Regions from separate parts of the Micromonospora sp. 4G55 genome, predicted to be linked through region 1. Evidence: riboswitches for the same ligand, from Rfam matches in the RefSeq annotation. Region 1 holds a riboswitch; each other region holds the start of a gene.
The links. A riboswitch is a leader RNA that binds a small molecule or an ion and turns the genes downstream of it on or off. The one in region 1 is predicted to bind cobalamin.

Region 1 (3,266 bases):
GAGGACCTGCGACAGGCGGTGGAGCGGGACCGCACCCTGTTCGAGCACCAGGCCATGGTGTGGCCGACGGCGGACCTCGGGCTGCACCTCGCCGAGATGGCGGCGTGGCCGCCGGAGGGCTCGCGCAAGCACGCCTGGCTGGCGGCGAACGCCACGTTCCACCGGTTCGTGCTCGACCTGCTGCGCGACTCCGGCCCGCTGCTGTCCCGGGACGTGCCGGACCGCAGCGTGGTGCCGTGGCCGTCCACCGGTTGGACGAACAACCGCAACGTCACCCAGTTGCTGGAGATCCTCGCCGCCCGGGGCGAGATCGCCGTCTTCGACCGGGTCGGCCGGCAACGCCGGTGGGACCTGGCCGAGCGGGTGTACCCGGCCGGCACGACGGCGATCCCGGCGGACGAGGCCCGGCGGACGCGTGCTGAGCGGCGGTTGCGTTCGCTGGGCATCGCCCGGGCGTCGGTCGTCGGGGAGGCCGGCGAACCGGCGCAGGTCGAGGGCACTGCCGGGGAGTGGCGGGTGGACCCGGCAGCCCTCGGCCAGCCGTTCGCCGGCCGCACCGCGCTGCTGTCGCCGTTCGACCGGCTGATCCACGACCGGAAGCGAACCCGGGAGCTCTTCGACTTCGAGTACGCCCTGGAGATGTACCTGCCGAAGGCGAAGCGCCGCTGGGGCTACTTCGCGCTGCCCGTGCTGCGCCACGACCGACTCGTCGGCAAGGTGGACGCCACGGCCGACCACCGGGCCGGGGCCCTGCGGGTGCACGCCATCCACCAGGACGTCCCGTTCGACCCGGCCGTCACCGCGGCGGTGGACGCCGAGTTGGCGGCCCTGGCCTCCTGGCTCAGCCTGCCCACGGTCACCCACGCCCCGTAGCCCGCCGGCCCAGGCTGCGGAGAGCCGACGGGACAGCCTCGCGGCTGGCCCCGGCTCAGTGGCCGCCCGTCCACCGGTCGGTGTGCAGGGCGTCGGCCAACGGGCGCTTCTGCCGCCAGCCGTGCCGGGCCAGGTCGGGCACCTCCTCGAGGTGCGTCACCGGTCCGACGCAGAGCCAGGCCACCGGCCGGATGCCGGCGGGAATGCCCAGCAGGTCGGCCAGGAACGGCTCCCGGTAGAAGGAGACCCAGCCGACGCCGAGGCCCTCGGCGGTGGCGGCCAGCCAGAGGTTCTGGATGGCCAGGCAGACCGAGTAGAGGCCGGCGTCGGCGATGGCGTGCCGGCCCAGCACGGCCGGTCCGCCCCGCGACGGGTCGTAGGTCACCACGATCGACAGGGTCGACTCCAACACACCGTCGATCTTGATGCGGGCGAACCGTGCTGCCGCCTCGTCGGACAGGGTGGCCGCGAAGGTGTCCCGTTCCGTCCGCACGTGCTCGTGGAAGCGGCGGCGCAGTCCGGCGTCCCGGACCAGGACGAAGTCCCACGGCTGCGAGTAGCCGACGCTGGGCGCGGCGTGCGCGGCGTCGAGGACGCGGTGCAGGGTGTCGTCCGGCACCGGTGCCCCGGTGAACTCGGCCCGGACGTCCCGGCGACGGTGGATGGCGGTGTAGAGGTCCACGGCAGGCTCCCGCTGCGCAAGGCCCACCCCGAACGGGTGGGCGGTCGACGCGAGGCCGGTCTTCGGACTCCCGGATCGACGCCTGGCCGCCCGCCTTCCCAGCCGTACGGCCAGTGGCTGCGCTCTCGCGCGTGGACGGCGGCTCCCCGGTCACCGCGGCGGGCCCGTGCCGGATTTGCACCGGCTTCCCGATTCTCCCCGCGCACGCGGGGCACCTCGCATGATCGTTGCCGTCGGCGATGCTAGCGGCTCGGCCGGGCGGAACGGGCATGCGCACCCGGGTTGCCGCACCCCAGAGTGACGGACTCCCGGGTCGATCCGACCGCCGGGGAGACACACCACCGCGGGTGGAGAACCTGGCCGGCACGCCCTGGCGTGCCGGCGCCGCCGGGCGGCATGCTGTGCCGATGGCCGTACACGTCACGCACGACGGACCGGTGACCACGGTGATCCTCGACCGGGCGGCGTCGCGCAACGCCGTCGACGGCCCCACCGCGCGGGCGTCGCCGACGCGTTCCGCGCCTTCGAGGCCGACCCGGAGGCCCGGGTGGCGGTGCTCTGGGGTGCCGGCGGCACGTTCTGCTCCGGCGCCGACCTGAAGGCGATCGGTACGCCCAGCGGCAACCGGGTCGAGCCGGACGGCGACGGCCCGATGGGTCCGACCCGGATGTCGCTGTCCAAGCCGGTCGTCGCGCGATCTCCGGGTACGCCGTGGCGGGCGGCCTGGAGCTGGCGCTCTGGTGCGACCTGCGGGTCGCCGAGTCCGACGCGGTGCTCGGGGTGTTCTGCCGGCGCTGGGGCGTACCACTGATCGACGGCGGGACGGTCCGGCTGCCGAGGTTGATCGGGGAGAGCCGGGCGATGGACCTGATCCTCACCGGCCGCCCGGTGCCCGCCGAGGAGGCGTACGCGATGGGGCTGGTCAACCGGCTGGTCCCGCCGGGTGAGGCGCGGGCGGAGGCCGAACGGCTGGCCGCCGAGATCGCCCGCCACCCGCAGACCTGCCTGCGCAACGACCGCGCGTCGGTGCTCGGAACCGCCGGCCTGACCGAGCCGGAGGCGCTCGCCACCGAGCTGGCGTACGGCATGCGGTCGCTGGAGACGGACGCGGCGGCCGGCGCGGCCCGGTTCGCCGCCGGCGCCGGCCGCCACGGCGCCGTCAGCTGAGGTCGCGCAGGGCGTCCTCGATCGCCCGGTGGAAGGTCGGGTACGCGTAGATCATGTGCCGGAGGTGGCTCAACGGCACCGCCGCGTGCACCGCCACCACCAGCGCCGACAGCACCTCGCCGCCGGCCGGGCCGACAGAGGTGGCGCCGACCAGCACGCCCTGGTCGCGTCCGCGACGAGCTTGATGAAGCCGTCGTTGCCGGCCTTGTGGATCCACCCCCGGGCGGACGACGACAGCTGGGCGAAGCCGACCTGCACGTTGATGCCGCGCTGGCGGGCCTGGTGCTCGGTGAGGCCGACCGCGCCGACCTCCGGGTCGGTGAAGGTGACCCGGGGCAGCGCCCGGTAGTCGGCGCGGGGCAGGGTACCGGCCGAGCTGCCCGGCCCGGTCGCGGTCATCGCGCCGCCGACCGCGCTGGCCGCGCCCATCGCACCGCCCACCACGCTGGCCGTTCCGCTCGGGTCGGGGCCACCGTGGGCGCGCCGGCTGTGGTCGAGCACGTCGGCGATGACGATCGCCGCCTGGTACATCGCGATGTGGGTG
Region 2 (3,266 bases), on a different contig from region 1:
GCCTTCTGACGCCGGCGGCAGTTGGCGCAAGCAAGACGGGGATGCCGCCTCGTTTCCACCCCAGTGACGGCCCAGGGCCCGGCCGGCGGTCGCATCCCCCATAGCGCCGCCGGGCCGGATCTGCGTGGTCAGGAGCTGCAGGCGTTGAGCATGCTCTGCAGCGCGCGGCTACCGTCTCTAACGATCATGTCGATCGAAGGGCATGCCTGTAAAGGGACGTCGTACAGCCATCGACTGTTCGGCATCTTCGAGCGCCGCCCGCCGCAGGGCCCAACGTTCGGCTGGTCGGCGGACGCCGCAGTCCGGGGCGGCACCGGCATGGAGCCGCCCCGGACTCGGCCGTGGGTCAGGCGATGCGGTAGGCCCGCTGGATCGTCTGCGTCACCGTGTTGCCAGCGATGTCGGTGGCGCTCAGGCGCAGCGAGTCGTGCCACGTACGCGGGCGTACATGTCTCCCTCGACGTTGCGCAGCGTATGGCGGATCACGTAGTCGCTGCCCTGCCTGCGCCAGTCCCGCGGACCGAACCGCGCCACGACCCTGGTGGTGCCCTCGCCGCGTACGTCACCGTACCAACAGGACGGCGCGGACGGGAAATCAACGAGGCGAGCGGCCCCACCCGGCCCGAACCGCCCTCGAACCGGGCGGTACCAGCCGGCGACGCCGCCGGTCCGAAACCTCAGCGCCTGATCACGTCCGCAGCACGCACAACTGCGCCAAGCTAAAGCCGCCCGAGAGCCGTCCCTGAACCCGCGGCGTCAACTTCCGGCCGGCGGCGACGCGCAAAACCCACCGGCGCAGGACGTCCAGCAGCACGGCACCAGCGGCTACCAGCAGAATCAGGCACGCGGTCACCGCGATACCCCCGTCATCCGCCGGTTCGTGATGCCCGTGCGTCAGGACGGGAGCAGGCGTGTCCGTGCCATCGACGAGCGCCACGGGGGCACCGGCAGCGCCGGTATCGGCCAGCGCATGCGCGACGGGGGCCACTGCTGGGCGGGGCGCGTCCAGACCGGTGGCGCACTGCAGAGCGTGCAGCACGAGAAACACCGCGACCATGACCGCCACCGCCGCGGCGCGGGAATTCACCCGCGTCGCACCGGCTGGCCCTGCCCACATCACCAGGGCAGACTGCGTCACCCCGCCGCCGGTCCGGAACGCCGCGGGCCAGCGGCAGCAAATCCGAGCCGTCAAGGAGAGACTGCGGGGCGCTCGTCGGCCGCGGGCCGGCATGACCTGAGGCGCACGACGCAGCCTGCGAGGTCCCGGAGGGGCCACGCCGTCCTCGACCGTCCACTCACTTGCCGACCTTGCTCACATCGGTCGACTGTTGACCGATCGGTGCCCCACCGTTAGCGTCAGATCGCCATCTGCGGCGGTGTGAGGGAAACCGGTGAAAGCCCGGTGCGGTCGCGCCACTGTAAGCGGCTCCCCCGTCACGGCGGGAGCCGCGAGCCAGGACGCTCCGTCGTCGCAGTCCTGTCGAAGGGGACGCGTCATCCCCGTAGGAGGTTCTAGTCGCATGTCCAGCTCTACCCCTGCTCGCCCCGTTCTCCAGTTGCCAGTGGGCGCCCGGCTGTGGTGGACGGCGCTGGCCGTCGTCGCCGTGCTTCTCCTGCTGGCCTATCTCGTCGCGTTCGACCAGGGCGCGGTGTCGCGCAGCGGCATGTACCTGCACGAGCTGATGCACGACGGCCGCCACCTGCTCGGTGTGCCGTGCCACTGACCACCGGCAACACCACACCTACTTTCGCTGCGCTGCTCCTGCGGGGTGTGATGGCGGGCCTGATCGCTGGCCTGCTTGCGGGCGGCTTCGCCTATCTCGTCGGGGAACCCTCCGTCGAGGCCGCCATCGCCATCGAAGAGCAGGCCAGTCATACCGCTCCGACAGGCGTCGATCATCACGCTGATGACTTGGTCAGCCGCGACGGCCAGCGCGGCGGGTTGTTCCTCGCCACCGGCCTGTTCGGCACCGCGATGGGCGGGCTGCTCGCCACGGCGTACGCGCTGCTGCGCCGGCGGCTGCGCATCCGCGAGGATGCCCACGCCGCCATCGCATTGGCAGCCGCCGCGCTGCTCGGCGTGGTCCTCCTCCCGTTCATCAAGTACCCGGCCAACCCGCCCGCGGTCGGCAATCCCGACACGATCAACCAACGGACCGGCAGCTACCTGGCCATGGTTGTCCTCGGTCTGGTCGCAGTGTGGGCTGGCGCGCTCGCGTACCAGTCCGTCCGCGCATCGGCGGCGCTGCGCAGCGCCGCCGCGGCCTCAGCGTTCCTATCCGTCACCGTAATCGCCTATGCGGCGTTGCCCTCGGTGAACGAAGTACCCGGCGACTTCCCCGCGAGGCTGCTGTGGGACTTCCGCGCCGCCTCGCTCGGCACGCAACTGGTGCTGTGGACGGGCACCGGACTGGCCTTCGCGGCGCTGCTGCCACGTCGCAACGCCGCAGGCAGCGCTGTCGGCGGGCAGACCGACAAGGAACTAGCCCTCGGGCCATGGCAACAACCAGCGTGCGCCTCGTCGCCCACGCCCACACGCCCGCGCTACGACACGCGACCTTCGCCGCTGGAGAAACCGGCCTGGACGAGGGCGGCCGCCGCGCCGCCCTCGCCCTGGCCCGCAACCCCGCCATCAACAGGGCGGACGCGTGCCTCAGCAGCCCCGCGGAGGCAGCCGTCGAGACCGCGCAAATGGTGAGCGGATGCACCCCCACGATCGTGGCGGACCTCGCCGACGGCGACTACGGGCAGTGGACCGGCCGTACCCTTGCCGAGATCGCTGCCGACGACCCTGACGGCCTGCGGTCATGGCTGACCGACCCCCGCGCCGCACCCCACGGCGGCGAGACGATAGCCACGCTCATTACCCGGATCGGCGGCTGGCTCGACACGTACATCGATAGTGGTCTGCGGGTCCTGGCCGTCACCCACCCCATCATCGTGCGCGCCGCCATGGTGCACGCCCTACAAGCACCGCCATCCAGCCTGTGGCGCTTTGACGTCGCCCCAGCAGCGCACCTTCACCTGAGCTCGGACGGTCGACGCCTCCACGTCCGCCTAGACGGCCCAACTTGACCGGCTGAATCTGTCAATCCCCGACGGCGCTACCGCATGCTTGCGTTCTGGAATGAGATGGACCACCCACGCTTGCAGCAATGATGAACTGTCCGGCACCAAGGCCTGGCGTGAAATGGCATGCCCCCACAGGCGCCGGCCCCCGCGGCCCTGATCCCATCCGATCTCAGCATTGGGCGGGCCTGCGCCTT
Region 3 (3,266 bases), on a different contig from region 1:
GGACACCAAGGCGCAGGCCCGCCCAATGCTGAGATCGGATGGGATCAGGGCCGCGGGGGCCGGCGCCTGTGGGGGCATGCCATTTCACGCCAGGCCTTGGTGCCGGACAGTTCATCATTGCTGCAAGCGTGGGTGGTCCATCTCATTCCAGAACGCAAGCATGCGGTAGCGCCGTCGGGGATTGACAGATTCAGCCGGTCAAGTTGGGCCGTCTAGGCGGACGTGGAGGCGTCGACCGTCCGAGCTCAGGTGAAGGTGCGCTGCTGGGGCGACGTCAAAGCGCCACAGGCTGGATGGCGGTGCTTGTAGGGCGTGCACCATGGCGGCGCGCACGATGATGGGGTGGGTGACGGCCAGGACCCGCAGACCACTATCGATGTACGTGTCGAGCCAGCCGCCGATCCGGGTAATGAGCGTGGCTATCGTCTCGCCGCCGTGGGGTGCGGCGCGGGGGTCGGTCAGCCATGACCGCAGGCCGTCAGGGTCGTCGGCAGCGATCTCGGCAAGGGTACGGCCGGTCCACTGCCCGTAGTCGCCGTCGGCGAGGTCCGCCACGATCGTGGGGGTGCATCCGCTCACCATTTGCGCGGTCTCGACGGCTGCCTCCGCGGGGCTGCTGAGGCACGCGTCCGCCCTGTTGATGGCGGGGTTGCGGGCCAGGGCGAGGGCGGCGCGGCGGCCGCCCTCGTCCAGGCCGGTTTCTCCAGCGGCGAAGGTCGCGTGTCGTAGCGCGGGCGTGTGGGCGTGGGCGACGAGGCGCACGCTGGTTGTTGCCATGGCCCGAGGGCTAGTTCCTTGTCGGTCTGCCCGCCGACAGCGCTGCCTGCGGCGTTGCGACGTGGCAGCAGCGCCGCGAAGGCCAGTCCGGTGCCCGTCCACAGCACCAGTTGCGTGCCGAGCGAGGCGGCGCGGAAGTCCCACAGCAGCCTCGCGGGGAAGTCGCCGGGTACTTCGTTCACCGAGGGCAACGCCGCATAGGCGATTACGGTGACGGATAGGAACGCTGAGGCCGCGGCGGCGCTGCGCAGCGCCGCCGATGCGCGGACGGACTGGTACGCGAGCGCGCCAGCCCACACTGCGACCAGACCGAGGACAACCATGGCCAGGTAGCTGCCGGTCCGTTGGTTGATCGTGTCGGGATTGCCGACCGCGGGCGGGTTGGCCGGGTACTTGATGAACGGGAGGAGGACCACGCCGAGCAGCGCGGCGGCTGCCAATGCGATGGCGGCGTGGGCATCCTCGCGGATGCGCAGCCGCCGGCGCAGCAGCGCGTACGCCGTGGCGAGCAGCCCGCCCATCGCGGTGCCGAACAGGCCGGTGGCGAGGAACAACCCGCCGCGCTGGCCGTCGCGGCTGACCAAGTCATCAGCGTGATGATCGACGCCTGTCGGAGCGGTATGACTGGCCTGCTCTTCGATGGCGATGGCGGCCTCGACGGAGGGTTCCCCGACGAGATAGGCGAAGCCGCCCGCAAGCAGGCCAGCGATCAGGCCCGCCATCACACCCCGCAGGAGCAGCGCAGCGAAAGTAGGTGTGGTGTTGCCGGTGGTCAGTGGCACGGCACACCGAGCAGGTGGCGGCCGTCGTGCATCAGCTCGTGCAGGTACATGCCGCTGCGCGACACCGCGCCCTGGTCGAACGCGACGAGATAGGCCAGCAGGAGAAGCACGGCGACGACGGCCAGCGCCGTCCACCACAGCCGGGCGCCCACTGGCAACTGGAGAACGGGGCGAGCAGGGGTAGAGCTGGACATGCGACTAGAACCTCCTACGGGGATGACGCGTCCCCTTCGACAGGACTGCGACGACGGAGCGTCCTGGCTCGCGGCTCCCGCCGTGACGGGGGAGCCGCTTACAGTGGCGCGACCGCACCGGGCTTTCACCGGTTTCCCTCACACCGCCGCAGATGGCGATCTGACGCTAACGGTGGGGCACCGATCGGTCAACAGTCGACCGATGTGAGCAAGGTCGGCAAGTGAGTGGACGGTCGAGGACGGCGTGGCCCCTCCGGGACCTCGCAGGCTGCGTCGTGCGCCTCAGGTCATGCCGGCCCGCGGCCGACGAGCGCCCCGCAGTCTCTCCTTGACGGCTCGGATTTGCTGCCGCTGGCCCGCGGCGTTCCGGACCGGCGGCGGGGTGACGCAGTCTGCCCTGGTGATGTGGGCAGGGCCAGCCGGTGCGACGCGGGTGAATTCCCGCGCCGCGGCGGTGGCGGTCATGGTCGCGGTGTTTCTCGTGCTGCACGCTCTGCAGTGCGCCACCGGTCTGGACGCGCCCCGCCCAGCAGTGGCCCCCGTCGCGCATGCGCTGGCCGATACCGGCGCTGCCGGTGCCCCCGTGGCGCTCGTCGATGGCACGGACACGCCTGCTCCCGTCCTGACGCACGGGCATCACGAACCGGCGGATGACGGGGGTATCGCGGTGACCGCGTGCCTGATTCTGCTGGTAGCCGCTGGTGCCGTGCTGCTGGACGTCCTGCGCCGGTGGGTTTTGCGCGTCGCCGCCGGCCGGAAGTTGACGCCGCGGGTTCAGGGACGGCTCTCGGGCGGCTTTAGCTTGGCGCAGTTGTGCGTGCTGCGGACGTGATCAGGCGCTGAGGTTTCGGACCGGCGGCGTCGCCGGCTGGTACCGCCCGGTTCGAGGGCGGTTCGGGCCGGGTGGGGCCGCTCGCCTCGTTGATTTCCCGTCCGCGCCGTCCTGTTGGTACGGTGACGTACGCGGCGAGGGCACCACCAGGGTCGTGGCGCGGTTCGGTCCGCGGGACTGGCGCAGGCAGGGCAGCGACTACGTGATCCGCCATACGCTGCGCAACGTCGAGGGAGACATGTACGCCCGCGTACGTGGCACGACTCGCTGCGCCTGAGCGCCACCGACATCGCTGGCAACACGGTGACGCAGACGATCCAGCGGGCCTACCGCATCGCCTGACCCACGGCCGAGTCCGGGGCGGCTCCATGCCGGTGCCGCCCCGGACTGCGGCGTCCGCCGACCAGCCGAACGTTGGGCCCTGCGGCGGGCGGCGCTCGAAGATGCCGAACAGTCGATGGCTGTACGACGTCCCTTTACAGGCATGCCCTTCGATCGACATGATCGTTAGAGACGGTAGCCGCGCGCTGCAGAGCATGCTCAACGCCTGCAGCTCCTGACCACGCAGATCCGGCCCGGCGGCGCTATGGGGGATGCGACCGCCGGCCGGGCCCTGGGCCGTCACTGGGGTGGAAACGAGGCGGCATCCCCGTCTTGCTTGCGCCAACTGCCGCCGGCGTC

Region 2: linked by a shared signal. The riboswitch ahead of JNW89_RS13730 (CbtB-domain containing protein) and the one ahead of bluB (5,6-dimethylbenzimidazole synthase) in region 1 are both predicted to bind cobalamin.
Region 3: linked by a shared signal. The riboswitch ahead of JNW89_RS13570 (CbtB-domain containing protein) and the one ahead of bluB (5,6-dimethylbenzimidazole synthase) in region 1 are both predicted to bind cobalamin.

What each region holds. Positions count from the first base shown of each region.
Region 1 covers NZ_JAEVHN010000086.1:7,462-10,727, reverse strand. Annotated here, with positions in the region: gene JNW89_RS10465 (DNA glycosylase AlkZ-like family protein) at 1-873, shown strand, start outside; gene bluB (5,6-dimethylbenzimidazole synthase) at 929-1,555, opposite strand; cobalamin riboswitch at 1,591-1,789, opposite strand; partial or broken gene JNW89_RS10455 (crotonase/enoyl-CoA hydratase family protein) at 1,963-2,722, shown strand; partial or broken gene JNW89_RS10450 (dihydrolipoyl dehydrogenase family protein) at 2,715-3,266, opposite strand, start outside.
Region 2 covers NZ_JAEVHN010000131.1:6,903-10,168, forward strand. Annotated here, with positions in the region: gene JNW89_RS13725 (hypothetical protein) at 689-1,087, opposite strand; cobalamin riboswitch at 1,341-1,483, shown strand; gene JNW89_RS13730 (CbtB-domain containing protein) at 1,521-1,724, shown strand; partial or broken gene JNW89_RS13735 (CbtA family protein) at 1,715-2,419, shown strand; gene JNW89_RS13740 (histidine phosphatase family protein) at 2,497-3,075, shown strand.
Region 3 covers NZ_JAEVHN010000128.1:8,836-12,101, reverse strand. Annotated here, with positions in the region: gene JNW89_RS13580 (histidine phosphatase family protein) at 199-777, opposite strand; partial or broken gene JNW89_RS13575 (CbtA family protein) at 855-1,559, opposite strand; gene JNW89_RS13570 (CbtB-domain containing protein) at 1,550-1,753, opposite strand; cobalamin riboswitch at 1,791-1,933, opposite strand; gene JNW89_RS13565 (hypothetical protein) at 2,187-2,585, shown strand.